Regions from separate parts of the Mesorhizobium sp. M0500 genome, predicted to be linked through region 1. Evidence: predicted binding sites of a transcription regulator. Region 1 holds the regulator's gene; each other region holds the start of a gene.
The links. The regulator LexA, encoded in region 1, represses DNA repair genes until DNA is damaged. The targets are predictions, from matches to a motif close to TGTTCNNNNTGTGTTCNG.
Positions count from the first base shown of each region.

Region 2: the regulator LexA is predicted to act here: its motif matches at 2,929-2,946, upstream of parE (DNA topoisomerase IV subunit B).
Region 3: the regulator LexA is predicted to act here: its motif matches at 4,924-4,941, upstream of dinB (DNA polymerase IV).
Region 4: the regulator LexA is predicted to act here: its motif matches at 5,217-5,234, upstream of NKI70_RS06820 (ImuA family protein).

Region 1 is NZ_JAMYRB010000009.1:12,058-19,799, reverse strand. It holds gene NKI70_RS17950 (hormone-sensitive lipase) at 1-100, opposite strand, end outside; partial or broken gene kynU (kynureninase) at 197-1,445, opposite strand; gene lexA (transcriptional repressor LexA) at 1,888-2,622, shown strand; gene NKI70_RS17935 (ComEC/Rec2 family competence protein) at 2,616-5,081, opposite strand; gene gltX (glutamate--tRNA ligase) at 5,178-6,599, shown strand; gene gltA (citrate synthase) at 6,779-7,742, shown strand, end outside.
Region 2 is NZ_JAMYRB010000012.1:142,439-150,180, reverse strand. It holds gene gcvP (aminomethyl-transferring glycine dehydrogenase) at 1-1,501, shown strand, start outside; gene NKI70_RS21455 (GGDEF domain-containing protein) at 1,574-2,743, opposite strand; gene parE (DNA topoisomerase IV subunit B) at 3,017-5,068, shown strand; gene NKI70_RS21445 (FUSC family protein) at 5,111-7,177, shown strand; gene NKI70_RS21440 (DUF2336 domain-containing protein) at 7,174-7,742, opposite strand, start outside.
Region 3 is NZ_JAMYRB010000004.1:255,444-263,185, reverse strand. It holds gene NKI70_RS10735 (DUF6456 domain-containing protein) at 1-166, opposite strand, end outside; gene NKI70_RS10730 (high mobility group family protein) at 228-863, opposite strand; gene NKI70_RS10725 (hypothetical protein) at 933-1,331, opposite strand; gene NKI70_RS10720 (XRE family transcriptional regulator) at 1,414-2,109, shown strand; gene NKI70_RS10715 (hypothetical protein) at 2,815-3,177, shown strand; gene NKI70_RS10710 (hypothetical protein) at 3,205-3,591, opposite strand; gene NKI70_RS10705 (hypothetical protein) at 3,635-4,084, opposite strand; gene NKI70_RS10700 (GNAT family N-acetyltransferase) at 4,204-4,662, shown strand; gene dinB (DNA polymerase IV) at 4,994-6,235, shown strand; gene NKI70_RS10690 (hypothetical protein) at 6,406-7,050, shown strand; gene NKI70_RS10685 (sulfite oxidase) at 7,705-7,742, shown strand, end outside.
Region 4 is NZ_JAMYRB010000002.1:602,528-610,269, forward strand. It holds gene NKI70_RS06785 (ATP-binding protein) at 1-584, opposite strand, end outside; gene NKI70_RS06790 (response regulator transcription factor) at 572-1,264, opposite strand; gene NKI70_RS06795 (DUF4153 domain-containing protein) at 1,269-2,813, opposite strand; gene NKI70_RS06800 (HpcH/HpaI aldolase/citrate lyase family protein) at 3,092-3,973, shown strand; gene NKI70_RS06805 (DUF1737 domain-containing protein) at 4,002-4,208, shown strand; gene NKI70_RS06810 (hypothetical protein) at 4,219-4,644, opposite strand; gene NKI70_RS06815 (metallopeptidase family protein) at 4,652-5,074, opposite strand; gene NKI70_RS06820 (ImuA family protein) at 5,258-6,340, shown strand; gene NKI70_RS06825 (DUF6504 family protein) at 6,273-7,742, shown strand, end outside.

The DNA.
Region 1 (7,742 bases):
GCGCGGGCTCGATCCAGGCCGCCGGCCAGCGATCGCTGCCGGCTATGTTGGCGCCGTTGGCATAGGCGTTGTCCCAATCGGCAATGTGACGTTCGAACACCCTGCGCCCTCCCTGGCAATATGGCCTTGCAACGTAGCCGTGAGCATCGCGCGGCACGTCGTCGCCAGCCTCACGATTCCAGCTCTCGCATCAATCTCAAGTGACAGCTGCTTTGATGGCGAAGCGCGCATCCTTCCACGCACCGGTGCGCAGGATATCCTCAAGCACTTTGACGGCCTGCCAGACATCGGCATAGCCGACATAGAGCGGGGTGAAGCCGAAGCGCATGGTCGATGGCGCGCGAAAATCGCCGATCACGCCACGTTCGATCAGCGCGCGCATGACCTGGTAGCCATGCTCATGCATGAATGAAATCTGGCTGCCGCGTTTTTCCCCATCGCGCGTGCTTTCGAGCGTGAGCCCGTAAGTGCCGCACTTTGCCTCGACAAGCTCGATGAACAGATCCGCCAGCGCGATGCTCTTCTTGCGCACCGCCGTCATGTCGACATCGTTCCAGATGTCGAGCGCGCCCTTCAGCGTGCGCATCGACAGGACCGGCTGGGTGCCGCACAGAAACCGGCGGATGCCGGTGCCGGCCGCATAGCCTGGCTCGAAGGCGAAGGGCCGTGCATGGCCCCACCAGCCGGTGAGCGGCTGCTGGATGTCGGAAAGATGCCGCTCAGCCGCATAGATGAAGGCAGGCGCGCCCGGGCCGCCATTCAGATATTTGTAGGTGCAGCCAACGGCAAAATCGGCGTTTGCCTTGTCGAGCTCGACTGGCATCGCGCCGGCGGTGTGGCAGAGATCCCAGACGATCATCGCCCCGGCTTCCTGAGCCCTGCGCGTCAGCGTCGGCATGTCGCGCAGTTCGCCCGACTTGTAGTTGACGTGGTTGACCAGCACCACGGCGGTGCGTTCGTCGATCAGCTCTTCGATGGTCGGCGCGTCGACCCCCGAGAGGCGCAGCAGCGTATCTTTTCGCGTCGAAACCACACCCTCGGCCATGTAGAGGTCCGTCGGAAAACTATCGCCCTCGGCGACGATGACCTGCCGCTCCGGTCGCATGGCCATGGCGGCGTGCAGCAGCTTGTAGATGTTGACTGATGTCGTGTCGCAGACCACCGTCTGGCCGGCCGCGGCACCGATCAGGCGCCCGAGCTGGTCGCCAAGTTCAAGCGGCATGTTGAACCAGCCGGCCGTGTTCCATGCGCGGATGAGATCATGCGACCATTCTTCGGGTCGCGGCCTTGTGCAGTTCATCGAAAGCGGCACGTGAAGCAGCTCCTAGCGAATTGCCGTCAAGATAGATCACTCCTTGCGGCAACACAAAGCGGTCGCGCATCGCGCGCAGCGGATCCGCGGCATCCATCGCTTTTATGGCCACGAGATCGGGAATTCCTGTCATGATTTGTCTGCTCCCCCAAGATCCAACGCAACGCAGGACACGCATCGACTGTTCTTCCATTACCTGGTTATGCGCAGCAAGGCTCCACCGGCGAGAAGCAGCCTGACCAGGCGGTGGAAACTTAACCGCGAGGTTGGCGTTTTGAGTTCGTTTCGTTCACGGTGCATTGACCAAACCGCACAGTCGATAGGGGTTCACTTCCGTGCCCTTTGCCGACCGACGGCCGATGCCAGTGCCGCCTTCTAGGAGGCCAGAAGGGCGCAAACGAAAGCAGAATCAAGGCGATGAGGCTCGCGGCGGTGAAAATGCGGTACGCCGGTAGGGGACGTCGTTTGTTTCCCGAGCCTTAACGCATTCATTAAACTTTAAACAGTTGCGGAACACAACTGGAACAGATAGTGTTTGTTCTGGGTTTGTTTTTCTGATTCTGTTGGGGGTCGCTATGCTGACACGCAAACAACACGAACTGCTTATGTTCATCCACGAAAGGTTGAAGGAAAGCGGTATCCCGCCTTCATTCGACGAGATGAAGGAAGCGCTCGACCTGGCTTCCAAATCCGGAATCCACCGGCTGATTACGGCGCTGGAGGAGCGCGGCTTCATTCGCCGTTTGCCCAATCGGGCCCGTGCGCTGGAGGTGCTGCGCCTGCCTGACTCGATCGCCCCCGGCCTCAATGCGGCACGCAAGTTCTCGCCGAGTGTCATCCAGGGCAGTCTTGGGCAAGGCGGTTCTCGGCAAGGCAAGCCGTCATCGTCGCGCGTGCCCGCAGCCGGAAATGACGACGATGTCGTCGCCGCCGTTTCGATCCCGGTGATGGGCCGCATCGCCGCTGGTGTGCCGATCGATGCCATCCAGCACCAGACGCATTCGATTTCGGTTCCGCCGGATATGATCATGGGCGGCGAGCACTATGCGCTCGAGGTCAAAGGCGATTCGATGATCGAGGCCGGCATTTTCGACGGCGACACGGTGATCATCCGCAATGCCGATACGGCGAGCCCCGGTGAGATCGTGGTGGCACTGGTCGACGAGGAGGAAGCGACGCTGAAGCGGTTCCGCCGCAAGGGCGCCTCGATCGCCCTGGAAGCCGCCAATCCGGCCTACGAGACGCGCATCTTCGGACCAGACAGGGTCAAGGTGCAGGGCAAGCTCGTCGGACTGATCCGCCGCTACTGAGCTCCGCCCTTGGCGCCGGCTTTGGGGTTGTCGGCCCTGCGGTATGGCGGCAGGCCCCGTGCCGCGCGTGAAAATTTCCGCTGCACGTGCCAGGGCCGGTATGATTTTTCGACGGCAAAGCGGATCTCGGCGCGCGTTGCCGCTTGTGGATCGAAATAGACGGCGGCACTTCCCGCGCGCGCCAGTTGCCGTTTGGTGACGACGAGGACCAGCCGGTCGTAGTAGCAGGGGTTATGGGCGGTGGCGTCGTCGATGACGATCAAGCTGGCAAAGGCGCAGGCTGGCCGCGCAATATCGCGGTCCTTGGCTTGCGCGATGATCGCGCCGGATGGATGCCTGGCAAGGCAGAGGCCGTCCGTGCAAATGAACGGCATGCCCGGCGGTAGGTCGGCCGGATCGGCAATGTCGAATTGCGGGTCGTTCTTTCCAGGTGTTTCCGGCGCGACGATAGCCTCTGATGTGAGCGCGCGTTTCCAGTTGTCGATGGTGAACTCATTCGGGCGTGCCCGGTTGACCGCGAGTTCACCGCTGCCGATCGGCAGCGCGACCAGCCGTGCGTCCTCCGAGACCAATACGTCGGGTATGCGTGTCTGCGTTGTCGTCAGCAAGCCGGCGAGCGCAAAAGGAAGTGCCGCCAGCCGCAACCAGGTCGTCGCCATGCTGGCAATGACGAGGGCGATCGTCACCAGAAGGACGGATCTCAGCGAAATCAGCCCGACCGCATCGATCGGCGAGCGCTCCGAGATCCACCCGGACAGGGCGATCATCGCCGTCAGCCCCTTGCCCATGACATAGAGGAAAGGGCCATCCGCACCGAACGGCATCGCCAGCGCGCTGAGAACGGCGAAGGGCATGACGACCAGTGAGACGATGGGCATGATGGCCAGATTGGCGAACAGGCTGAGCGGCGCCACGCGCTGGAAATGCCATATGGCGAAAAGCGCCGTGGCGCTCCCTGCAATGATCGAGGTCATGGCCAGACCGCACATGCCCAGCAGGACCTTTCGAGTGGCAAAGCGTAGCGGCGACCGCCGCGGCGGCGGCGTGGTGGCCCTGCCGGCGCGGTAATCGGACCAGCCTGCATAGGCGCCGACAAGGGCCGCCGTCGCGGCGAAGGACATCTGGAAACTCGGACCGACCACCTCGTGCGGCGACACCAGGATGACCGCGATGGCCGAGATCGCCAGGTTGCGCATGGTGAGCGCGGCCCGGTCGAACAGCACGGCGATAAGCATCACCGCCAGCATGATGAAGCTGCGTTCGGCTGCCACGACAATGCCCGAAAAGACGAGGTAGGCCGCAATCGAAAAAAGCGCGGCGGCCGCGGCATATTTCTTGACCGGCCGTCGCGATGAGAAATCGGGAAACAGCGCAAAGGCACCCCGCAGCAGCGCCATGATGGTGCCGGCGACCAACGCCATATGCAGCCCCGAGATGGAGATGATGTGGTAGATGCCGGTGCGCCGCATCGCTTCGTTGATCTCCTCGGGAATGCCGGCGCGCACGCCGACGATCAGCGCAGCAGCAATCTCGCCCTCGGCACCGCCGATGCGGCTGCGGATATGGTCGGCGATGGATTCGCGCGCGTCTTCGATCGCGGAAGAAAGCTGCGCGGCAAGCGGCATGCTGCCCGACGACACGACTTTCGGATTGCCGAGAAAAAAGCCGCTGCCGCCGATACCGGCGAAATAGCTGTCGAAGGAGAAATCATAGCTGTCGGGCCGCACCGGGCCGGTCGGCGGCAGCAGCCGCACATAGCCGGTGATCTCGGAACCGGCGGTCAGCTCAGCCGGTATCTTCATCGCCGAAACGCGGACCCGTTCCGGCATGTAGCGCAGTGTCGGCCTGGCGGTTGAGATCACATCGATTGTCAGCCTGATGCGGCCGCTCGCCATGGGCTCGTACGATACGACGCGACCCGTCAGCCGCGTCGAGATTTCGGAACCGAGCATATGCGTTCCGACACGCCATGTCTCGAACTTGGCGGCAAGTACGCCAAGCGCGCAGAGCAGTGCCACCATGAAGCACAGGCGCGTCCTGGGCCATGACCGCGAGACGACGGCACAAAGGGCCGCGAGGAGCGCGATTGCGATCGGCTGTGGAAAGGCCGGCTCCACCGACAGCCCGAAATATACGACCACCCCGCATGCGAGGAACACCGGCACCAGCAGGAAGGCGATGCCGCGGTCGAGTTCCAGACCGGCTGCCGTGGTTACGCTGTTGCGGATACGGGACGGTGACGGGAGGCGGAAACGCCTGGGCAGGCGTACGATGGGCTCGCCCGCGGGCACGAGAACCGTTGCTGGGTCGCTGGCCGGCAGCGACGGAGCATCGAAGCGCGGAGCGGGTAGCAATGCCGGTGCCGGCAGGACAGGCGGGGGAGCGGCAAACAGCAAGCGTTCGCTGACGCCGCTGCCAACGTCCTCGCCCTCGCCCGCACCACGGCCTCGCACAGCCATCGGGTCTGCCCCTTGCGCCCTCGACCTCCTATGCTACATGAACGCGCAACGCGCGAAAGTCCGCAAACCCACTTCCTTCGCCCGCCTGAGAGTTCCATGCCCGATAAGGTCGTCACCCGTTTTGCCCCCTCGCCCACCGGCTATCTGCACATTGGCGGCGCGCGCACGGCGCTGTTCAACTGGCTGTATGCCAAGCACACAGGCGGCACGATGCTGCTGCGCATCGAGGACACCGACCGCGAGCGCTCCACCGATGCGGCGACGGCAGCCATTCTCGACGGACTTTCCTGGCTCGGACTCACCTGGGACGGCGCACCTGTCTCGCAGTTCGAGCGCGCGCCGCGCCATCGCGAGGTGGCCGAGGAGCTGGTGCGCTCGGGCAAGGCCTATTACTGCTACGCGACGCCGGCGGAGCTGGAGGCGATGCGCGAGGCAGCGCGAGCCAAGGGGCTGCCGCCCCGCTATGATGGGCGCTGGCGCGACCGCGACCCGTCGGAGGCGCCGCCCGGCGCCAAGGGGGCGATCCGCATCAAGGCGCCGACAGACGGCGAGACGGTGGTGCATGACCGCGTCCAGGGCGACGTGCGCTTTCCCAACAAGGATCTCGACGATTTCATTATTCTGCGCTCGGACGGCAATCCCACCTACATGCATGCCGTCGTCGTCGACGATCACGACATGGGCATCACCCACATCATCCGCGGCGACGATCATTTGACCAACGCCGCACGCCAGACCGTAATCTATCAGGCCATGGGCTGGGAGGTGCCGTCGATGTCGCATATCCCGCTGATCCACGGTGCCGACGGCGCCAAGCTGTCGAAGCGGCACGGTGCGCTTGGCGTCGAAGCCTATCGGGCCATGGGCTACCTGCCGGAGGCGCTGCTCAACTATCTGGCGAGGCTTGGCTGGAGCCACGGCGACGATGAGATCATGTCGATCGCCGACATGATTACATGGTTCGACATTGGCGACGTCAACAAGGGCGCCGCCCGTTTCGACTTCGCCAAGCTCGAGGCACTTAACGGCGTGCATATGCGCCGGATGAACGACGCGGCGCTGCTCGACATCTTCATCGCCACTCTGCCCTATCTTGAAGGCGGCCCAGCAATCGCCGCGCGCCTCGACGACAGACGCAGGGCGCAACTGCTTGCCGCTTTGCCGGGCCTGAAGGAGCGCGCCAAGACGCTGGTCGAACTTGCTGAAGGGGCTGCATTCCTTTTCGTCGAGCGGCCGGCGCCGGTCGACGAGAAGGCGGCGGCGCTGCTCAGCGGTGAGGCGCGCGCGATCCTGCGGGGCGCTCATGCGGCACTAGCCACGGTTTCGGAGTGGTCTGCCGCCTCAGCCGAAGCCGCGATCCGCGACTATGCGCAGGCCGCCGGCCATAAACTCGGCGCCGTGGCCCAACCTTTGCGCGCCGCGCTCACCGGCAAAAGTACCTCGCCAGGTGTCTTCGATGTGCTGGCCGTGCTTGGCCGCGAGGAAAGCCTGGCGCGGATCGCTGATCAAATCGATTAGCAAACTGGCCCAAGAAGATTGGCATTGAAAGGTGTGTTTCGCAGTGCAACATTGGGTCTTGGCCTAATCTGCCGCGCAGATTCAATTGCGGGCGCAAATGTGCGTATTCCGATGCTTTTGACGTGTTGGGTTCAGATATTTTGCCTTTGCCGGCCTGAGGAAACAAAAAGGAGTTTGCTATGACCGAACCTGCGACAAAAATGGAATTTGGCGGCAAAACCCAGGCATCGACGGCCAAGCTGGAACTCGGCGGCAAAATCCATGAATTCAAGATACGAAGTGGTTCGGTAGGACCTGACGTTATCGACATCGGTTCGCTCTACAACACCGCCGGCGTCTTTACCTACGATCCCGGTTTTACGTCGACTGCGAGCTGCGAATCGGAAATCACCTTCATCGATGGCGATGCCGGCATTCTTTTGCACCGCGGCTACCCGATCGACCAATTGGCCGAGCACGGCGACTTCCTCGAAGTCTGCTATCTCTTGCTCTATGGTGAACTCCCGACCAAGGCGCAGAAGGACGATTTCGACTACCGGGTGACGCGCCACACCATGGTGCATGAGCAGATGTCGCGCTTTTTCACCGGCTTCCGCCGTGATGCGCATCCGATGGCGGTGATGTGCGGCGTGGTCGGCGCGCTGTCGGCCTTCTATCACGATTCCACCGATATCTCGGACCCCTATCAACGCATGGTCGCGTCAATGCGGCTGATCGCCAAGATGCCGACGATCGCGGCGATGGCCTATAAATACCACATCGGCCAGCCATTCATTTACCCGAAGAACGAGCTGAATTTCGCAGCCAATTTCCTGCATATGTGCTTCGCCGTGCCTTGCGAGGAATACAAGATCAATCCGGTGCTGGCGCGCGCGATGGAGCGCATCTTCATCCTGCACGCCGATCACGAACAGAACGCCTCGACTTCGACCGTCCGCCTGGCCGGCTCGTCGGGCGCCAATCCTTTTGCCTGTATCGCTGCCGGCATCGCCTGCCTGTGGGGTCCCGCACATGGCGGCGCCAACGAGGCAGCCCTGAACATGCTGGGCGAGATCGGTCATGTCGATCACATCCCGGAATTCATTGCGCGCGCCAAGGATAAGAACGATCCGTTCCGATTGATGGGATTTGGCCACCGCGTTT
Region 2 (7,742 bases), on a different contig from region 1:
CGGCAGTTCCATGCCAGGAACACCGCGCGGCAAGGAGTTCCTCACCCAGCCCGTCTTCCGCGAAAACCACTCGGAAACCGACATGATGCGCTTCCTGCGCCGGCTGGCCGACAAGGACCTGGCGCTCGACCGCGCCATGATCCCGCTCGGCTCCTGCACCATGAAGCTCAACGCCGCCGCCGAAATGATGCCGGTGAGCTGGCCTGATGTCGCCAACCTGCATCCCTTCGCGCCGGCAAACCATTCGATAGGCTATCGCGCCATGATCGACGATCTGGAAGGCTGGCTGGCCGAGATCACCGGCTTCGACGCGGTGACCCTGCAGCCCAATGCCGGCAGCCAGGGCGAATATGCCGGGCTGCTCGCCATTCGCGGCTATCATCTGTCGCGCGGCGAGGGCCATCGCACCGTCTGCCTGATCCCGTCCTCGGCGCATGGCACCAATCCGGCAAGTGCGGCCATGGCCGGCATGAGCGTCGTCGTCGTGCGCTGCACCGAGGACGGCAATATCGACATGGCCGACCTGCAGGCCAAGGCAGCCGAGCATGCGAACAACCTTGCGGCGCTGATGTTCACCTATCCTTCGACGCATGGCGTCTTCGAGGAAGGCGCGCGCGACCTTTGTGCCCTCGTCCACAGCCATGGCGGCCAGGTCTATTTCGACGGCGCCAACCTCAACGCGCTGGTCGGCCTCGCCCGTCCCGGCGATATCGGCGCCGATGTCTGCCACATGAACCTGCACAAGACCTTCTGCATCCCGCATGGCGGCGGCGGCCCCGGTGTCGGCCCGATCGGCGTCAAGGCGCACCTGAAGCCATATCTGCCCGGCCACGTCACCGAAGGCTCGGCCCATGCCGTGGCGGCGGCACCGTTCGGCAGTGCCTCCATCCTGCCGATCACCTGGATGTATATTCGTATGATGGGCGCTTCCGGCCTGAAGCAGGCGACCGAGACGGCGATCATCTCCGCCAACTATGTGGCGACGCGGCTCGGCGAGCATTTCCCCCTGCTTTACAAAGGGCGCAACGGACGCGTTGCGCATGAATGCATCCTCGACACCCGCGTGCTCAAAGACAGCGCCGGCATCAGCGTCGACGATATCGCCAAGCGGCTGATCGACTATGGCTTCCATGCACCGACCATGTCGTTCCCGGTGGCCGGCACACTGATGGTGGAGCCGACCGAGTCCGAGCCCAAGCGCGAGCTGGATCGCTTCTGCGAGGCCATGATCGCCATAGCCGGCGAGGCAGCCAAGGTGGCGAAGGGCGAATGGCCGTTGGGCGACAATCCTCTGGTCAACGCGCCGCACACCGCCGCCGAGGCGTTGGCCGGCCAGTGGACCCATCCCTATTCGCGCCTGGAGGCGGCCTACCCCGCCGGCGATGCCGACACGACGGCAAAATACTGGCCGCCGGTGTCACGCATCGACAATGTCGCCGGCGACCGCAACCTTGTCTGCTCCTGCCCGCCGCTGTCGGAATATCTGGGTGCGGCGGAATAGATCATGATCCCGAAAAGTGGAATCCGGTTTTCGGACAAGATCATGGGTCTAACAAGAAGATAGAAACCTCAATCAGGCAGAACGCAAGGCCGGCCCGTCGGCCTTGCTCGCCCGGTCCCGAAGGACGACGCGATTTCGCCCGGCGCGCTTTGCCGCATAGAGTGCTGCGTCGGCTTCGGCCAGCACATCGTCGAGACCGGTGCCGTTTGTTCCACCAAAGCCGATGCCGCCGCTGACTGTGCTTCGCAACGGACCAAGTTGGGTGGCCACGACTTCCGTGCCGAAGGCAACGCTGATCTTGCTCGCAATGTCATAGGCCTTCTCTTCCGTCATCCGCGACATGACGAGCACGAATTCCTCGCCGCCCAACCGGAAGGCGTCGACGCCGGTCCGGGCGTATTTCCTGATGACGGCGGCAAAGCGGCACAGAACCTGGTCGCCGACCGGGTGACCGAATACGTCGTTCGTCCTCTTGAAATGGTCAAGGTCGAACATGGCAACGGACATGAACGGACCGAAGACCCGCTCGCCGTAGAGTGCCGTCAACGCCCGCCGATTCATCAGCCCGGTCAATGGATCGGTCATCGTCTCGGCCTTCAGTTCGATCTGCGCCTGCAAATGGTGCAGGGAGAGCGTCAATGCGCCGAGCCCGGTCATGCAGGCGACGGCCACGACGGAATTCACCCGCTCGGCCCAATTGTCGGGCGCAACACCCAGCACCCATTGGCCCGTGACCAGCAGGACCGCGCCGCAAAGTCCGAACGACAGCGCACAGACGCCGCTCAGGAACGAGACGACCAGCAATATCCGGCGATCGTGACCACCCTCAATCCAGAACATCGCCCCGATAAGCGAGAGCAGCGCCGTTACCGTCGCGTAGGTGACAATGAAGCCGACACCATCAAACCCGAGATACGTCGCACCCGCGCAAACAGCCATCGCAGCCAAGGTCGGCAAGATGGCCCGCCTGTAGTCGCGCATGCTGAGATATTGCATGGCCGACAGGCAGAGAATCAGGAAGCCGAGGCTGAGAAGCACAAGCACGATCTGGCAAAGCCAGGCGCTTGGATCCCTGGTGTAATGCCAGAACAACACGACATGTGCGACCAGCACGAGAATGCCGCAGGCCACCGTCAGCACAAAGCGTGCCTGTGGCGCGCTGAACCAGATCGCAAACATGGTGATGCTAAGGCACGTGCCCGACAGCGCCGCCGCGAGCAAGAGCGAACTGTAATCCAACATGCTTAAGCGACAGCCTCTTGAGGGTTCCACTGCATTCTAGGTCAGCGACAGTTCGCGGATATCGTTTTTCAGCCAACCTTGCGGCGTAACCTTCGGACAAGGTTTACAAAGCGTCGATGCTCCAGGCTTCGACCCCATTTCCGCCGCTTGGCTGTCGAATGGTTTTGCAGTAAGAGGCTCTATCCTCGAACGTAACAGGAACCTCCGTCGCCTGCCCGCGAAAAGCGTGGCAGTATCGGATGGTGATTCGCAGCATCGGAATCCAGGATCGGCATGGACGACAATAACGATCTTTTCGCCAAATTCGACAAGCAGCCGCAACCGGCTCGCGCCGCCGCGCGCCCGGCCGACCCGCTGGTGCAGGCGGCGAAGCGGCCGGCGCCCCGCGACGCCAGCGAGAGCTACAGTGCCGCCGATATCGAAGTGCTGGAGGGGCTGGAGCCGGTGCGCCGCCGCCCAGGCATGTACATTGGCGGCACCGACGACAAGGCGATGCACCATCTGTTCGCCGAGGTCATCGACAATTCGATGGACGAGGCGGTCGCCGGCCATGCGACCTTCATCGATGTCGAGCTTTCCGCCGACGGATACCTGTCCGTAACCGACAACGGCCGCGGCATTCCGGTCGATCCGCACCCGAAATTCAAGAAGCCGGCGCTCGAACTCATCATGACGACGCTGCATTCAGGCGGCAAGTTCGACAGCAAGGTTTACGAGACGTCCGGCGGCCTGCACGGTGTCGGCGTTTCCGTGGTCAACGCGCTGTCCGACCATCTCGAGGTCGAGGTCGCGATTGGGCGCAAGCTCTATCGCCAGCGCTTCTCGCGAGGCGTTCCGGTGACCGGCCTGGAGCAGCTCGGCGAGGTGCACAACCGCCGCGGCACGAAGATCCGCTTCCATCCAGACGAGCAGATTTTCGGCAAGGGTGCTGCTTTCGAGCCGGCGCGGCTCTACCGCATGGCGCGGTCAAAGGCCTACCTGTTCGGCGGTGTCGAAATCCGCTGGACCTGCGATCCCTCGCTGATCAAGGAAAAGGACACGACGCCGGCCAAGGCAGAATTCCATTTTCCGGGCGGCCTCAAGGATTATCTGAAAGCCTCGCTCGGCGACGAATTCCAGGTGACCCGTGAAATGTTTGCCGGCAAGAGCGAGAAGCAGGGCGGTCACGGTTCGCTCGAATGGGCGGTGACCTGGTTCGGCGGCGACGGTTTTATCAATTCCTATTGCAACACCATCCCGACCGCGGAGGGCGGCACGCATGAGGCCGGCTTCCGCAACGTCCTGACGCGCGGCTTGCGCGCTTATGCCGACCTGGTCGGCAACAAGCGCGCCTCGATCGTCACTTCCGAGGATGTGATGATCTCGGCGGCGGGCATGCTGTCGGTGTTCATCCGCGAACCGGAATTCGTCGGCCAGACCAAGGACAGGTTGGCGACGATCGAGGCGATCCGCATCGTCGAAAGCGCTATCCGCGACCCGTTCGACCATTGGCTGGCCGACAATCCGCAGGAAGCTTCGAAACTGCTCGAATGGGTGATCGCGCGCGCCGACGAGCGGGTGCGCCGCCGCCAGGAAAAGGAAGTGTCGCGCAAGAGTGCGGTGCGCAAGCTGCGCCTGCCCGGCAAGCTCGCCGACTGCACGCAGAATGCCGCCGCCGGTGCCGAGCTGTTCATCGTCGAGGGCGATTCGGCCGGCGGTTCGGCAAAGCAGGCGCGCGACCGCGCCAGCCAGGCGGTGCTGCCCCTGCGCGGCAAGATCCTCAACGTCGCCAGCGCCGGCAACGACAAGCTTGCCGCCAACCAGCAGATATCCGACCTCATCCAGGCGCTTGGCTGCGGCACGCGCTCGAGATACCGCGACGAAGACCTGCGCTACGACCGGGTCATCATCATGACCGATGCCGACGTCGACGGCGCCCATATCGCCTCGCTGCTGATCACCTTTTTCTACCAGGAGATGCCAAGCCTGGTCCGCGGCGGCCATCTCTATCTGGCGGTGCCGCCGCTCTATTCGATCCGGCAAGGCGGCAAGGTCGCCTATGCTCGCAACGACGCGCACAAGGACGAACTCCTGCGCACCGAATTCACCGGGCGCGGCAAGGTCGAAATCGGCCGCTTCAAGGGGCTGGGCGAAATGATGGCCGCCCAGCTCAAGGAAACCACCATGGACCCGAAAAAGCGCACGCTGCTGCGGGTCGACGTTATCGATGCCGAGGCGGCGACCAAGGATGCGGTCGACGCATTGATGGGGACCAAGCCCGAGGCCCGTTTCCGGTTCATCCAGGAACGCGCGGAATTCGCCGAGACGGAAGTGCTGGATATCTGAGCTCCCGCCGCTAGCTTGGCCTTCTGAGCTGGAGACGAGCACTTGACCTGGGCGCGGCTGAAGGACGATATCGGCACGCGGATCGATGGCCTGACGCGGCCGACGCGCTCGGACTGGATCTTTGCCCTGCGCACCGTTTCGGCCGGCCTCATCGCGATTTTGGCCGCCTATGCGCTGAAGCTCGACCACCCGCAATGGGCGATGATGACGGTGTTCATCGTCGCACAGCCGGTCGCCGGCATGGTGCTGGCGAAGGGGTTTTATCGTCTCCTCGGCACGCTTGCCGGCGCGCTGGCGGCGATCGGCATTACCACTGTTTTCGATGCCAACCCGTGGTTGCTGGTTGCAGTTCTTGCCGTCTGGACCGGCATCTGCTCGCTGGTCTCGTCGCTGCTACGCAATCCGGAAGCCTATGGCGCGGCGCTTGCCGGCTACACCGCGATGATCATAGGCCTGCCGGCTTTCGGCCAGCCGCACCTCGTCATCGATCTCGCCGTGGCGCGCTGCGCGGAAATCGTGCTTGGTATCGTCTGCGCTGCGCTGACCAGCCGGCTGATCCTGCCGAAACTGGCCGCCGACGCCATCATCTCAAGACTGAAACGCAGCATTCTCGACCTGGCGGCCTATGCGGACGGCGCTTTTTCCGGCGGCGATGCGGAAAAGCTTGCCGGGCTGCACCGCAAGCTGATCGGCGACGTCCAGACGCTCGGCGAGATGCGCACTTACGCAAGGCTGGAGGGGCCGAGCCTCGCCACCCGCGCCTATCCGGTCCGGCGTACCATCGGCCAGCTTCTGTCGGCCCTGTCAGCGGCGCGTGCGCTGCATGCCCACGCCGCGCCGAAGAATGCAGCCCTCATCCCCGTTCGCGCCGAGTTGCAGGCCGTTGTCGGCGAACTGGTAGCCAAGCCGGGCGCGCTGGACGATACGGCGCCCTGGGTGGCGCGGCTCGACGCAATCGCCGGCAAGGCGCGGCAGATGCCTGACATCGCGGCCGGGCAAGACATTAACTGGGCTGGCACTGTCACACGCCTGACCATTGCCGCCGACTTCGCCGAGGCAATGCAGCAAGTGCTGCGCGGCCTGGATGCACTGCGCTCTCCCCCGTCTCGTGCCAGTCGCGAACGGCGGCAGCCAGCGCTGGTGGTGCACCGCGATTACCGTGCGGCATCGCGCAATGCCGTGCGCGCAGCAATCGCCACGCTCCTGGTCGCCGGCTTCTGGCTGGCGACGAAATGGTCGGACGCGACCGGCACGGTCATTCTGGTCGCCGTCGTCTCCAGCTTGTTCGCCGCGCGCGCCGATCCGATCCGGTCGGCATGGAACTTCTTCGAGGGCACGTTGCTCGCCCTGCCGTTCGCGTTTGTGGTCGGGCAGATAGCACTTCCAGCGCTGCCGGGCTTTGGCTGGTTCGCGGTTTTCGTCGTCCCGATCCTGGTGCCAGCGGCACTGGGCATGGCCAATCCGCGCTACGTCGGCGTGGCAACGGCCTTTGCCATCAATTTCCTCGCCTTCCTCAGCCCACATCAGGTCATGACCTACGATCCGGAGCCGTTCCTCGCCAATTCGGCAGCGGTCCTTGTCGGCATTCTTCTGGCGATCGGCGTCTTCGCCGTCGTGCTGCCCGCCGACCCCTGGGTTACAGTCAACCGCATCCTGCAAACCATGCGCGAAGATCTTGCACGCCTTTGCCTGCACGACCGCCTGCCGCGGCGATCGGCCTTCGAAAGCCTTGCCTACGACCGGATCAACCAGTTGATGCCACTGCTGCAGAACGCCGGCAAGAAAGGCGACGCGGTTCTCGGCGGCGGCATAGCTGCGGTTACCGTCGGCCTCGAAATCCTACGGCTGCGCAACGCGCAGCAAAGTTCCACGATGCCATCCGAAACGGCACTTTCCATCACCAATTTCCTGCGCGGGCTGGCGCGCGAACTGCTGTTCAGGCGCGTCGGCGAGCCGCAGACGGCGACCGTCGCAGTCGCCAGGCAGTATGCAGCAGGCATCGCGGAGCGCAGCGTCGCAGCCGAAATGCTGCAGACCGCCGCCTCGCTGCGCATCATCGCCGCCGCGATCGAGGATTTTCCGGATTTTTTCGCGAAAGACCGGGTTTAGGCAGCAGCGATCGCCAGCGCGTGCCCGCGTGCGTTCTCGCGCAGCGCGTCGAGATGGATCGATTTGACCAGCCCGGCGAGATCGCCTTCGGCGGACTGTCCGCCCAATTCCTTCAGCATCAGCCAACTGACTTCCTGGACGCCGGCGAGGCGTTTGCCATTGGCGACCTCGCGCCAGACCTTCAGCGCGCGCAGAATGATGGCGTGGGTGGCGGCGGTAAGCCCGGCGCTGCGGAACAGTGCCTGCAGAGCCACGTCATGCCCGCCGGCCAGCAGTGCCCTCACCCGTTGCTCGGACTGTTGGCTGAGCGCGACCAGCGCCGAGCCAAAGAAGTCGACCTTGCCGTGCGCAATGGTGCGGATGACGAAGCTTGCGGTCAGGTCGCCGCGCAGGCGCAGATGTTCGACAAGTGCGGTATGTTCCTCTGCACGCGTGCCTTCGATCAGTGTCACGGAGGCTTTGACGCAAGCATCGCGCATGACGCGCTCGGCCCTGGCGGCGCCCATCAGCGCCAGCACCAGCGGCGAGCCCTTGAGCGTCTCGCCCACTTTGACCAGCAGCAAAT
Region 3 (7,742 bases), on a different contig from region 1:
GGCGCGCGCCCTCCTGCGTCCCCTTGGCCAGCCGCTTGCGGCCGAACCTGTCGTCCTTCAGCGCGAAATTATGGCCGATCTCCTTGCGGATGCGCACCTGCTCGGCCTCGCCTTTCGGCAATCGCGGCGGCCTGGCTTTGATCTTCTGGACGGTTTTGGTGCTCATCGGCTCGGTCCTCCTGGGTTTTGGTCGTCGGGCTCTGGCGAACTTCCGTCATCCAACGGGCTCAAATCGCTTCGGCCGGCAGCGTGCGCAGGAAGCGCGCCGCGTGATAGGCGCAGTAGCTTTTCGATGGGTTCGTGCGCAGTCCGCAGCACAGCATGTCCAAACCGGGCCGGCTGCCGGGGGCATCGTTTTCCGCATCCTCCTGCAGCGTCGTGTCGAGCGGCGCGCGGCAGCGCTCGAACAGGCAATCGATGAAGCGCATGGCAACGAAATGCGGCTGGCGACCGCCGGCGGCGATCGGGCGCGGCGCCGGCATTTCGAGCGGCGCGCCATCTGACCCGGTGATCCGAGCCGGACCCGGCTGCCAGGCCGGCGGCGCCAGCCTGGCCGACAGCCTTGCCGGGCGGCAGCGTGGCTCGGCCTTCGGAGCCGACTCCGCTTGATCAGCAGTGCTTGATGGCTCAGGCGCCGAATTTCCGAGCCGGCCGCCAGAGCGTCGGCCACACCAGCCTTTGGATCTGGCAAGGCCGATGGCGCGCAGACGGGCGGTGCGGTGGACGATGCCGATGATGGCCGCGCGCGAGGCCGGGCGGCCGCGCAGCGCGGTCAACCGGGTGGCGATCTTCGCGGCCGACAGCCCGCTCATCAGCCAGTTCTCGATTTGTTCCAGTTCCGAGGCGGAATAGCGGGCGGCCATGATGTTTCATTTCCTGCAAAAATGGTTGTGTGCGGCGCCGGCTTCGCCGGCCTCAGGCTCGAAAGCCGGTCAGCCTTCGCGTGGTCTGCTGCGATCGAGCTTCATCTCGGCCGCCTGCCTTGTTGCGCCGGACACTGCCTTGCCCGTCCGCTCGTCGAAGGCGATGACCGCGCCGTCTTCGGTGCGGGTGCAGGAAACTGCGGCATCCGCATTGCCGGCCGGCAGGTAATTCGTGGCCGGAGCCGTGAGGGGAACGGCTCCGGCCGTTCCGGCCGCTTGCGCTGCCGGATCCGAGGCGCGAGCCTCGGGCATCGTCCCGGCCGGGGAGGAGGACAGCCGCGACGAAGGGGAAAGGTTTGGCACATGCATGGCCTTGGCGACCGGTTGTGGTACCGCCTCCAGGAGAGCGCTGCCGGCGCGCTGAAGGGCGGATTCGAGGACCGAAAGCTGGTGAAGCGACTTGTGCATGACCGTATAAGAGCATAACTCAATCAATTATGCAAGCGATTCTTGCATAGACGAAACCGATTCTTATGCCTCAGATGGAGCCATGGCGAAAACTGCACTGTCGATCAAGGTCGGAGCGGCGATCCGCCGGGCGCGCAAGCAGCGCGGCCTGGTGATGCGCCACATTGCCGAGCACAACGACACCGACGTCGCTGCCGTCGGCAATTGGGAAACCGGGCGCAACCTGCCCAAGACCGAGAACCTTTTGAAGACCGCCGCGTTCCTGCGCGTCGACCCGGTGGCACTCGGCAAGGGCGAGGTCGTTTTCCTCGAAGATGCCGGACCGGTCGCCGATGCCGAGATCGTCACCGATCCCGGCCCCCTGCCCGCCGGGCCGATGGACATCCAGCTTCTCGGCACCGCCGTCGGCGGCGACGATGGCGACTTCACCTTCAACGGCCAGCCGGCCGGCTATGTCCAGCGGCCGCCGGGGATCCGGCATCTGCGCAACGTGTTTGCGCTGCACGTGCTGAGCGATTCGATGGTGCCGCGCTACGAGCCCGGCGAGATGATCTATTGCGGCGGCCGCGAAGCGTTGCCCGGCGACCATGTGGTGATCGAGACCCTGCCCGAGGAGAACGAGCAAAACGGCAAGGCCTTCATCAAGAAGCTGGTCAAGCGCACCGCCGCCGAGCTGATCGTCGAGCAGTACAACCCGCCCAAGACGCTGTCCTTCAACCGCTACGCCATCAAGAACGTCTTCCGCGTCATCCCGCTCAAGGAATTGCTGGGGTATTGAGGGCTTGTTGCCTTCTCCCCTTGTGGGAGAAGGTGGATCGGCGCACAGCGCCGAGCCGGATGAGGGGTGCTGGAAGGAACGCGGCGGAGGAAATGTAGAAGCGATTTTTAAGCACTTACGCCATCAAGGTAGCGATCCGTCCAACACCCCTCATCCGACCGAGCTTCGCTCGGCCACCTTCTCCCACAAGGGGAGAAGGGAAGAGCAGCACGCCCGCCCCCTCAAGCCCGCCTCGACTGCAGCTCTCGACCGTTGAGCAGGCGCGCCTCGGCGCGGGTCCGTTGCCGGTCGTCGATGAAGGCGGCCTGGATCGAGACCGGCGGCGCCCGGCAGGCCGTCGGCCCGGCAGGCCTTGCAAATCAGGCGCCCCGAAAGTGCTGATAGCGGCGTCTCCGGCCTCACCCCATGCCGCTTGAGCTCGGCCGGCTTCCACCACCTGTTACGGCCGCAGTCGATGCATTCGACGGCAATCGAGACAACATCGGCGATCGTCGCTTCCTTGCCTGCCAATGCCATGGTCATCCCCATCATCGTTCCTGCTTTGTTCGCAACATTATCGGTTTTTGGAGCGGAGTCGAGTCGGTTCCGCTTACATCAACGTGAAAGTTTCACTTGTTCGATTATTTGAGTTATGCTTATACATGGTGTGGACTGGAATCGGCGCGAGCAACAGAACCGCAGCCGGCCGGCAGCAAGGGAATGACGATGGACCCAGCCCAGTTCGCCCATGCTTGCGGCTATAGCGGCGACAGCCCGGCCATGTTTGCCGCTTTCGCGGCCATCCGCCAGGACGGCATCCGCAAGGCACGCCAGGGTCATCGCCAGCGCAAGGCGGCGATCGACCGGTTGAAGCCGAGCCGCGCTCTGTTCCTGGCGGCGATCCGCCCGGCGCAGTCAGCCGAGGAGGCACTCGAGGATGCCGCCCGCTTCCTGTCGATGTTCCGCAACATGCCGTACTGGCGACAGGAAAGGCGCGCCGCCGACCTCACCCGCGCCAGGCAGCAGCGCCTGTTCGCCCGCTTCTTCCGCCGCTACGGCCACCGCCTCTGGGCGCTCGAGGCGGCGTAAGCCCGAGCGGAGCGGCCAGCCAGCCGATCAAAGCTGCTGGCTGCGAGCGAAAATGCGGCCGTAGCTGGCATCGTCGATCTCTGCGAAGTGATGGGAGCGCAGGAAACGCTGCAGCCGGGGATTCGGTGTGGCGCAGGTGGCGGCATGGACATTCCAACGGATCAGCTTGAATTGCCGATCGATGGCATAGGCCCGGACAAGCCTCCACAAGACGAGCAGGACGCCTTCGCCACCGCCGTCGATATGGGCAAAATTGACCAGAAGCGTGCCGCCATTGCGATTGAATTCGGCCAGGACGGTGGCGCTGCCCATGGCGAAGGAGATCGGCCGGCCGAAGGCCAGCAACGCATCCTGGTCCGCGCGCGACAGCGCCCTCAACGTCTCCAGGGAGACACCCTCGATTTCGATCCGCATTGAAGGGTTGACCCTCGCTAAGTTGCTCGCCTCGCCCATTGCCCTAGTCTGCTTGCCAGAAAGACAGCTGATAATCCTCCAGGTCTCTGGAGTCTGAAGCGAAAAACTCGACGACAAACCTTCGGTTCGCAAACTGCCATTGCAGTTTTGCCTCATAAATCTCCTTGAGAACCGAGCCGAGAAACACGAGTTTGTCGCGAGAGATGTCGGCGGCGCCCAAGGCGTGAATGTCGGCAATGTGCAGGTGGTTCATAACCGCTTCCACGGACTGTCGTGTGGCGTTGGGGTCTCGTTCAAAGCTTCGCAGGCCTTCCTCGCTAAACCCTTCCATCAAAACGTAGCGTTCGAACGTCACGAATTTCGGCCAGAAAATGGTGCTGTATCCCACAGCAAGCGCAAATCGGCCCTCGCACCCGACCCAGCTTTGTAGATCGATGCCGGACCCATTGTTCCAGGCTGCCAATTCAGCCTTCATGCTGGCTGGAACATCCATATCGTAGCCTCCCGATCTCGCCTGTCATAGGTCTTTCAACGGCTGCTTTCCAGTAGACCGGCAAAGTTGCATCCCTTCACGCTTGTCGTCCCCAAATCCGCGCCGTATGTCTCCACGCGATGAGCGAGATCGAATTCCGTCGCGCGCAGGCGCCCGACCTGCCGGCGATCGTTGCAATGCTTGCCGACGATGTGCTCGGCGCAGACCGGGAAGACCCGTCCACGCCGCTTGCGCCGTCCTATCTCGATGCCTTCAGCGCAATCGATACCGATCCCAACCAGTTGCTGGCCGTCGCCGTCAACGCCGGGCAAGTGGTCGGAACGCTGCAGCTCAGCTTCCTTCCAGGCATTTCGAGAAAAGGCGCCTGGCGCGGCCAGATCGAAGGCGTTCGCGTCGCCCGGCAATGGCGCTCGCGCGGCCTCGGCAAGCTGATGATCGAATGGGCGATTGAAACATGCCGTTCGCGCAATTGCAGCTTCGTCCAGCTCACCACGGACAAAGGTCGACGGGAGGCGCACGCTTTTTACGAGCGCCTCGGCTTCACCGCCAGTCATCTCGGCTACAAGATGGCGCTGTAGCGCTCGGCTGATTGCCGAAGTCGGCGCTGCCCCTCATCCGCCTGCCGGCACCTTCTCCCCGTATAGCGACGGGGAGAAGGGGCTGTCCGCAAACTCGGCACTTTCCTGCAACGTTAGTGATTGGCGAAGCCATCGACGAAAGCGTCCTTCTCCCCGTCACTATACGGGGAGAAGTGCCCGGCAGGGCGATGAGGGGCGGCGCCAACCTGAAGCGATTGCCCCTTCACCTGTCGTCCGCGCTGCTTGACAATTCACCCACAATGTTCTCTTTATGTTCTCATCACAACTCGAGACAATGCGGCGTTCGAACCGCCGCGGGCGAACGGGCCGGATGGAAGCCAACATCCTCCACGCGGATCTGGATGCCTTCTATGCCTCGGTCGAACAGTTGCTCGACCCGGCCTTGCGCGGCAAGCCGATTGCCGTCGGCGGCGGGGTAGTGCTTGCCGCATCCTATGAAGCCAAGGCGTTCGGCGTGCGCGGCGGTATGCCGGGACGGCGCGCGCGGGAACTCTGCCCGCAACTCATCTTCGTCGGCGGCCATTTCAAGGACTATCAGCGGCTGGGCGATGCGGCAATCAAGGTGCTCGGCGATTTCACGCCGGTGGTCGAGCGGATTTCGATCGACGAGGCCTTTGCCGACGTCGCCGGCTGCACCCATTTGTTCGGCTCGCCGGCCGAGATCGCCGGCAAGATCCGCGGCCGCGTGCGGGCCGAGCTCGGCCTGCCGATCTCGGTCGGCGTAGCCCGCACCAAGCATCTGGCCAAGATCGCCTCACAGGTCGCAAAACCGGACGGGCTGGTGGTGGTCGATCCGCGCCACGAGCTGGAGTTCCTGCACCACCTGCCGGTCGAGTTGATGTGGGGCGTCGGCCCGGTCACCAGGCAGCGGCTGGCCGGCATCGGCGTCAACACCATCGGCGAGCTGGCGAAGACCAATGGTGGGGCGCTTGAGCGCCTGCTCGGGCCGGCGGCGGGAGAGAAACTCAACGCGCTGGCGTGGAACCGCGATCCGCGCAAGCTCGAGACGCAGCGCCGGGCGCGCTCGGCGGGTGCGCAGTCGGCGCTTGGCCGAAAACCGGCCGAGGAGCAGGTCTTCGTGCCCGCTTTGCTGCATCTGGCCGACAGGGTCGCCACAAGATTGCGGGCGAAATCCCGGCCCGGCCGCACGGTGACGGTTCGCGTCCGCTTTGCCGATTTGCGCTCGGTGACGCGCTCGATCACGCTCGACCAGCCGATTTCGGCAACCGCCATGCTGGCCGAGATCGCCGAGGCGCTGGTGCGCAAGGTGCTCATCGACCATCCGCACGAAAAGACAATCTCGCTGCTGGCGATCGCCGTATCGCATCTGGAGCAGCATGCCGGCCTGCAACTGGAACTGCCGCTCGGGCTCGACGACGACCGCCGCCGCCCCGGCACCAGCAAGGGCGCGGCGCGCTGGACCGCGGATCGCGCCGTCGACAAGATCCGCGACCGCTTCGGCTGGGAGGCGGTCGGCTACGCCTCGGTCGCGCTCGGACTGCGGCGATCGGTTCCCGACGCATTTCGGGAGCTGGCCGAGAAGGAATTGTGAGCCTCGATTACACTTTGGTTGCCAAGTCGCCGGAATGACGTTGAAGGCTGCGGACTTGTGAATTTATCTTCGGTCCAGTTGGTCGTGCACCGGTTTGGGTATCGGCCAGACAGGGTAGCACCCGCCCGCAAATCCTTCCGCACCTTCATTTCGAACGACAGGAGATCGGCATGGGACAGAACGCCGGATATTTCGCACTCATCGTTGCCGGACTGGTGACCAATGCAACGACGCTGGCCAAGCCGCTCAACCCGGACCGGGCGATTCCATCCCTGGGCGATATCAACTCGCCGCTGGCCAGCCCGCTATTCAAGCAGGTCAAGGCTGGGCCGCTGGAGATAAAGCTTGAGGAAACCACGCTTGCCGATGTCGAAAAAGCCTTCGGCGGAGCCATGCACGATGAAGGTGACGCCGGAGATTCACGCCACTGGCTTTGCTATGCCGGCCCCGACGCCGGCGGATCGCCGTCGATCTTCTGGTTCGTATCCGGCGAGATGGGCGGCTCCGACCACGGTGTCCTGTCCGTCGCCCTGCAGCCGAACCCGGAAGGTAAGGTGCCGGAAGGATGCGCCGGCGCGCCTGCCAGCCTGACAGCTGTTGAACTCGATACGCCCGGCGTCGGAGCGCCGCTGAGCGACGTGGCCGCGAAATTTGGCGCCGCCAAGCCCGATCGTTACGGCCATTTCGGCTTCGCCGCCTCTTATCCTCCTTCGTCTCCCGACCAGAAGGACGCCACGGTCACGCAGACGCTCACCTACACAGCCGGGAACGGCAGGATAACCGGCGTGGCGGTGACGCAAGTCACCACCAATTAGGGTGTCCCCGCTCGGTTGGCGAATGGTTCACGTGTGAATGATCTGCCGCGCCCAAGCCAGGCGGCCTGGTTGCTGGCCACCTCGTAATGCAGACTGGTTCTGATGTGCCGCCCGGGCCCGCCCTCCACCTGCAAATTCCTGATCTTGAAATATTAGACCGCCATCATACACCTGCGCCGGCCGCACCGCCATCCTGTCGCGCCCACAGACGGCAGGCCAACGCAGTTTCTCGTCGAAATGGGTGAACATCCGCCCTGGAGTTGGCAAGGCCGATATCGGAACGGCAGAAATTGGGTCGGAACGGCCCTTCCGATCGCACCCGCGAAGGTCCCGAAATGACCCAGAAGCGGGCGTTCGGCAGCGATCCGAGCAGCAACCATTTTGGCAGGACAGGAAATCGGCATGGAATGCTGCAATCATCATCATGTCCCGTCCAAGTTGTGGACAGTTCCTTCTCAAAGGCGCACTCTTAGCGTGCGAAACGCGAGCTGGCGTTTCGTGCAATGCTTCACATGCTTGACTTGCGTCGGTGATTATCTGACCTACCCGGATACTTCCGGGTGGGCAGACCTCACATTGTGTCGCCTATCCGTGATCAGGCTACGGCCTAAGGCACGTTGCAGCCCGTTCCGGATCAACTGGGAGGTAAACAACATGCCTGATTTTCAGCGCAGAGAACTTCTTGTTCAAGG
Region 4 (7,742 bases), on a different contig from region 1:
GACGGCTGGTCGGGAACCCGCAGCCTGAGCGCGCTGGCGTAGCGGCCGGCAAGCGCTGCGCGAACCTCGTCGACAGCGGCGAGCGACAGGCCGGCCTCCTCACGGCCGGCGATGACCACGCCTCTGGGATCGAGCAGCCGGAAGCCGGCGAGCGTGGTCTTCTGCGTCTCGGCAAGAATGCCCGACAGGCGTGCGCCGATTGCCGCGAAGGCGGGATCGGCGCTGGCCGCGGTGGCCGCGGGCCGGGTCGGCAGGATCCTGTCGGACGCAAGATCGAGGCGCGGTTCGATTGGCTGGTAGGGAGAGGCCCGATCGCTGGTGTTGGGTGAAGGCACGGGTGCGCCGAGCTTTTCCGGGGCAAGGCCGGCCTCGCGAACCTCTTGCGCATAGATCGCGCCAAGGGCGGCGCCTTGGGCGATCAGCTCGGCCTCGGTCTGCCTGATCAGCTGGTTCTCGTAGAGCCGGAAGAAAAACAGGCCGGCCAGCGGCAGCGCCATCACCATGATCAGGATGGCGATGACGACCGTGGCGAGGCGAGGCCGCCATTTGCTGCCAATCAGTTCTTGGGCGCTCACGCGCCGCATCCGCCCAGCCGAAAACCGACGCCGTGCACGGTCTCGATCGCATCGACGCAGCCGACGGCCGCCAGCTTGGCGCGGATATTGCGGATATGGCTGTCGACGGTGCGGTCTGCGACATGGATATTGGCCGCATAGGCGTTGGCCATCACCATGTCGCGGCCAAGCACATACGCCGGCCGCGCCAAAAAGCCTTTCAGGATCGCGAATTCGATCGACGTCAGCGCCAGCGGCTTGCCGTCGAAGCTGGCTGTATGGCTTGCCGGAACCAGCAACAGTCTGCCATGCGAGAATTGCCGGTCGTCGGCTGGTTCCGGCGTGGGCCGCGCGCGGCGCAGGATGACGTTGACGCGGGCGACCAGCTCGCGCGGGCTGAACGGCTTGGTGACATAATCATCGCCGCCCATCTCCAGCCCGAGGACGCGGTCGATCTCTTCATCCCGCGCGGACAGGAACAGCACCGGCAGGTCGGATGTGTGGCGCAGCCGCCGGCACACTTCCAGCCCGTCCATTTCCGGCATGCCGATGTCGAGCACGACGAGATCGGGCGCATGGCGCTCTATCGCCTGCAAGGCAGCCGCGCCGTCCGGCACCGCCAGCGTTTTCATGCCGGCCTTTTCCAGCGCGAAGCAGATGATTTCGCGAATGTGCGGGTCGTCGTCGGCGACCAGTATGTGGTGCGGCATCAAATCAGCGGCCCGGCATGAAGGGTTCGGACATCGGAGGAACCACGAACGGGCCACGCCTGTCGAGGGCGCGGTTGAGCCGCCAGTCACGAAAGCTCCAGCCCCGCCAGTTTTCCTGGCCGGCGCGGAAGCGTGCTTCGTCCTGTGCATACCAGCCGGCGAGTTCGCGGATGGAGGCATCCTCCGCGGAAACCGTCCTGCTCTGGTGCTGGACGAAGCGATCGAGCGCCGGCAAGGCGCCGGGCCCGAGCGAGCGCAGGTACCAGACGTCGAGCTGGGTGCCTTGGCCGGTCATTTCGAAGCAATGGTCGACATTGTAGTTGGCAATCAGCGCGGCAAAGTTGATGAACGAGCAGGCATAGAGCGTCGCCGATAGCGTCAGAAGATTGGCGGCAAGCAGCCATTCGTTGGACTTTTCGCGCGCGATGCGGGCTATGATCAGGACAAGGCCCGCCGCCACCAGCCCCATCCAGACGAACGCAGCGACACGCCAATAGGTCAGCGCATAGATACCGATATAGAGATCGAGCCGCAGGATCGACGAGATCACCAGGAGGATGTTCTGCGCCACCCAGGCATAAACCAGCCGGCGGATGAGCGGATCGCCGGAGGTCGCACTTCCCGGCCGCAGCGCCGCCAGCACGAAGCCGGCGGCCAGCAGCGCCGTGACGATCAGCGGATAGGCGCCGCGATGCGCGTAGGCGGCATAGGTCAGCCCGTCGGGAAGCGCGATGCCGCCCCACAGATAGGTGGCGTCGAGTGCGCTCTGCACCGCGAACAGGATGTTGAAGACGACGAGCGCGCGGAGGATAGCGGCCTTGCCGAAGACGATGTCCTCGATGGTGGTCCTGGTGGCCGGCGTCGCCGGTGCGCTGGCTGGCGACACCCTGCGGCGGCGGAGAAAGCGCGGCAGCCGCGGCCGCAGAAAGGCCCAGACGCAGGCAAGCACGAACAGCCAGAAGCCGAGACGTGGCAGCTGGACGACGTCGAGCAGTGCCATCAGGTCGATCAGCGAGAACCAATATTCGATGACCGGATTGGCGGCGCCGAACAGCGCGAGGAACACTGCGCCGAGGCCCAGCGGCATGACCCAGACGGCGATCGCCGCAAGGCGCACGCGCCGCCGGCCAAGCCGCCGCGCCGCCGTGCGCCAGCGGAAGAAATCAAGGACGAGCCGAAATGGCGTTGCAAGCAGGAACAGCGAGAGTTGGCCGGCAATACGGGCAAGGCCGCGCCGCAACCGTCCGGCCAGTGAAAGCGCGAGGATGGCCGTCGCCGCCAGCGCGATCGAGACGGACAGTGCGCTGACATTTTCCACAAGCGGCAGCAGCGCCATAAACAGCGCAACCGGCTTGAACCAGAACCTGCCATCGTTGAAGACGTCGAGAGGATGGAGAGCCATGCTCGCCGCTGCAATCGCAACGCCGAACAGGAAAAGCGTGATGCCCGCCGGTTGGCCATAGAAGAAGAAATCGGCCAACGCGACGAGCAGGACGGCAACGCCGAAGCGGCTGCAATAGCTCGGCGCCGCCGAGAGGAATACTGTCATGATCGGGCTTTCTCGGCGGCTTTGATGCGGCTGGTGGGCAGGGATTTCCGGACGAAAGGGAGGAGGGTTGCCAAAGTCTGGGGCGGATCGACGAGCCACCAGCTTTCGCGGCGAAGCCGGTACGGCAGGGACCAACGGGAGTTCTTTTGCTCTTGCATGCCGCCCTTGTCGCATCCGGTCGGGTGGCAAGCGGGGCGGAGACGAGGAGATTTTCCGAAATTGCGTGCAGTTTTTATGCACGGCTTGCCTCGGCTAGCTGCAGGCGGCATAGATCGAAGATGACCACCGAAAGCTACCGCCCGCGCCGCTCGGTGCTTTACGTCCCGGCTTCGAACGACAAGGCGCTGGCCAAGATCCAATCGCTGGCCTGCGATACCGTCGTCATCGATCTCGAGGACGCCGTCGCCCCGGCCGATAAACTTTCCGCGCGCGAAAAACTGGCGGCGATTTTCGCCGGCCATTCCAACCGGCGCTGCGAGATGGTCGTGCGCATCAACGCGCTGTCGAGCGAGTGGGGCGGCGCCGACCTGCTGGCCGCGGCAAAATGCTCGCCCGACGCCATCCTGCTGCCCAAGGTCGACACGCCGCGCGACATTCTCGAGGCCGGCGACGTGCTCGACGACAATTTTATCGCCGACGAAGTCAAGCTATGGGCGATGATCGAGACGCCCAAGGCGCTGCTCAACATTGGGCCGATTGCCGAGCTCGGCCGCGATCCGGCCTCTCGACTGGTGTGTTTCGCTGCCGGAACGAATGACCTGGTCAAGGACACCGGAATTCTCGCCATGCCCGACCGGCGCTATCTCGTTCCATGGCTGATGCAGATGGTGCTCGCCGCGCGCGCCGGCGGCCTCGACCTGCTCGATGGCGTCTTCAATGATTTTCGCGATATGGACGGGTTTGCGCGCGAGTGCACGGAAGCGGCCGCCATGGGTTTTGACGGCAAGTCGCTGATCCATCCAGCTCAGATCGAAGCCGCGAACCGCGCCTTTGCACCGTCGCCCGAAGCAATAGCCGAGGCGCGCGCGGTCAAGGATGCCTTCGCGTTCGCCGAAAATACCGGTAGGGCGGTAGTTGCGCTGAACGGCAAGATGGTCGAGCGGCTGCATCTGGCGCAGGCCGAAAAACTGCTGGCGAAGGCCGCCGCTGTTCGCGCATGACTAACGTAACTGACGACAGGATTGAAGAATGAAACTCTACCGCTTTCTGTCCGGCCCGGACGATGCCAGCTTCTGCCACAAGGTGACGGCGGCGCTGAACAAGGGCTGGCACCTGTTCGGCTCGCCGACCTATGCCTATGACAAGGAGGCCAAGACCATGCGCTGCGGCCAGGCCGTGGTGAAGGACATCGAGGGCCAGGAATACGGCCCCGACACCAAGCTCAGCGATTGGTAGGTGCTACCGGCTACGGCAGCCTTTCCCAGACGGCTCTGATTTCGTTGAGCCGCGCGTCTGCGAGCCCGTCGACGTCATCGCAGCTGAAATAGAGTATCGATAGCGCTGCAAGGAGGCCGGGATAACCGGAGACGTAACCCATCTTCGTAAGTATCTCGGGAACCGGCAGTCGCTTGCGTTCGATCAAGGAGATCGCGCATTCTGCAGTCAGAGATGCCACCGGGTGGTCGACTTCGGATAGCCAAAAGTCGACCAGAGCTAGGAGAATGGCGGGCTCGACGGCAGCACTTGCGGGCAGATGGCAAAGCTCGCTAAGTGCTAAGAACGCGGCATTCGGCGAAATCCTCACTGCGGATTCGATCAGTTCCCGGCTCAGTGAAATGTCGTGATACGGCCAATTGCAATCGATCAGATCGGCAAATTCTGCTTCTGTCATCTGAGTGCTATTCAGCCGCTTCCTCGATCCGCTCCATATCGTCGTCCGACAGGCCGAAATGGTGGCCGATCTCGTGGATCAGCACATGGGTGACGATGTCGCCCAGCGTTTCCTCGTTCTCGGCCCAGTAGTCGAGGATGGCGCGGCGATAGAGCGTGATGCGGTTCGGCCCCTCGCCGGTCTGCGGGTTCCAGCGCTCGGCGATGCCGCGCCCCTCGAACAGGCCGAGCAGGTCGAAGGGCGTTTCCAGCGAAAGGTCGTCCATGATCTCGTCGGTCGGGAATTCGGCGATCTGAATGACGATCTCGCCGGTCAACTTGCGAAAGTCCTCCGGCAGATGGGCATAGGCCTCCAGCGCCAGGAGCTCGATTTCCTCCATCGTTGGCGAAAGCTGGTCGTGCCAGATGCGTGTTTGGTAGATGCGAGCCATGCTTTGTCCTTTGATCCCGGCATATAGGCTTTCGGGCCGGACTCGGCAAATGGTCGGGCTGGGGTGACCGTGTCACGCCCCCACTACAGGAATAAATTCCCCATGACTCCGCTTGACTCTTTGGCCGGCCTCTGGAATTCTAGGGAACATAACAGGAACAATTGTGAGTGGAAGCTGACCGTCATGGCGACAAGCGCCGTGGCGCGGGAGACTGTTTTTGCCCTGCGCCGCCAGATCGCGAAGATCGAAGGGACCTTGCCCGAGCGCCTGGAGGCGCCGGCCAGTTCGTCGTTTGACGCGGATGTCTCTCGTCAGAGTCTGACACCCTCTCGGCATCCGACACCCGCTCGGAATCTGACCATTGTCCGGCGCGGCCTCGCCATGGCGCCGCCCGATGCGTTTTTGCGCACCGGCGCCGAGCGCCTCGATGCTGCGCTGAGCGGCGGCCTGCCGAAGGCGGCGGTGAGCGAGTTTCATGGCGCCGCGACCCGCGATGCCGGGGCCGTTGCCGGTTTTGCCTTGTCGCTCGTCAGCCTGATCCTCAGCCAGGGGCCGCGATTGCCGGTGCTGTGGATCGGCACATCCGAGGTTTTCCGCGAGGCCGGCTTTCCCTATGCCAGGGGGCTTCACGCCTTCTTCGGCATCGAGCCGGAGCAATTGCTGTTTTCCGAGGCGCCAAGGCTGCTCGATGCGCTGTGGATCGCCGAGGAGGCTGCCCGGATGACGGCGCTGGCCGCCGTCATCCTCGAAATCCGCGGCAGCCCGCAGCGGCTTGACCTCACCGCGACGCGGCGGCTGCACGCCCGCGCGCAGAGTGCGGGCCGGCCGCTGTTCCTGCTGCGCCAGGCCGGCGAGCCCGAACCGACGGCAGCGCCCGTCCGCCTCATCCTGTCGGCGGCACCGGCGGCAACGCGTAAGACGCTTGCCGGGCCGCTCGCCGGCTCGATCGGCCGACCCGCCTTCACCGTCGCCATCGGCAAGAGCCGCACGGCCTTGCCCGGAAAATTCACACTGGAGTGGAACCCCGATGAACGCATATTCGAAGAAAGACGGGGCGAGCAAGGAAGGTCTCAGGAATGGGCCCCAGAACGGCCAAAGACTCCTATCCCTGTGGTTTCCGCATCTCGCCGCCGAGAGGATCCTGCGGCAGCGTCTGGGGCGGTCCTGGCGTTCCCGGCCGTCGGATCACCTGCCGCTGGTGATCAGTCACCGCGACCGGAACGCCCAGCGCATCGCCGCCCTCGACGAGCGGGCCGAGGCGCTTAATCTGAAGCGCGGCATGGGCATAGCCGACGCACGCGCCATGCATCCCTCGATCGACATCGTGGAGGCCGATCCGGAGGCCGACCGGCGCCTGCTCGAAGGCCTCGCCGACTGGTGCGACCGCTATACCCCGCTGGTGGCGCTTGACGGGACCGACGGCCTCTATCTCGACGTCACCGGCTGCACCCATCTTTTCGGCGGCGAACGCTCGATGCTGGACGATATCCTGTCGCGTTTTTTCCATCAGGGCTTCGATGTCCGCGCCGGGCTTGCCGCCACGCCTGGTGCTGCCTGGGCGGCGGCGCGGTTTGCTGGCGACCGCATCGTGCCCGATGGTGAGGAGGAAGCGCTTCTCGCGCCCTTGCCGCTGGCGGCGCTGCGCATCGACCCGGAGGTACGCGCCAGCCTCGAAAGCGTCGGCCTGCGCACGGCGGGCGCCGTCATGGCGGCACCGCGCGCGCCGCTGGCCCGCCGCTTCGGCGCATCGCTGCTCTTGCGTCTCGACCAGGCGCTTGGCCGCCTCGAGGAGGCCGTGTCGCCGCGCCTGCCGGTGGCACCGCTTTCGGTCGAGCGTCACCTTGCCGAGCCGATCATGCTGACCGAGGACATCGAGCGGCTGACCGGCATGCTGGCGACCACCTTGAAGAGCGACCTCGAGCGTCGCGGCGAGGGCGCAAGGCGGCTGGCGCTGCTGCTTTTCCGCGTCGATGGCGGCGTCAGCCGCATCGCCGTCGGCACCTCGCGGCCTCTGCGCGAGCCGCGGCTGATCCAGAAATTGTTCCACGAAAGGCTTGCCGCGCTCGAACAGGATATCGACGCCGGCTATGGCTTCGATCTCGTGCGCCTTTCGGTGCTGACCGCCGCCGCCTTCGACATGCAGCAGGCCGACCTTGCCGGCGAGACGAGCGACGACGGTGCCGATATCGCGCTTTTTGCCGACCGCATTCGCGCCCGGCTCGGCGAAGGCGCGGTCTTGAAGCCGGTCGCCGTCGAGAGCCATTTGCCGGAGCGCGCCGTCGCCACCCTTCCCTTCACGGAGGCGCCGCAGAGAAGCTCGCCGCCGAAGCAGCCGGACAAGGCGAAGGACGCTCCCTCGACCGTCTTCCAGCCGGAACGGCCGATCCGGCTTTTCCGTTCGCCCGAGCCGATCGAGGTGCCGGCCACCGAAATGCCGGAAGGCCCGCCTTTGAACTTCCGCTGGCGGCGCGCGCTCTATCGGGTCGCGCGCGCCGAAGGGCCGGAGCGCATCGCGCCGGAATGGTGGCGAGGGGCGGCGGGACGAGAAGATGCCCCGACCCGGGATTATTTCCGCATCGAGGATGCCGACGGCCGCCGTTACTGGCTCTATCGCCAGGGCCTTTACAGCGCCTCGCAGCCCTCGCCACGCTGGTTCATGCATGGGATC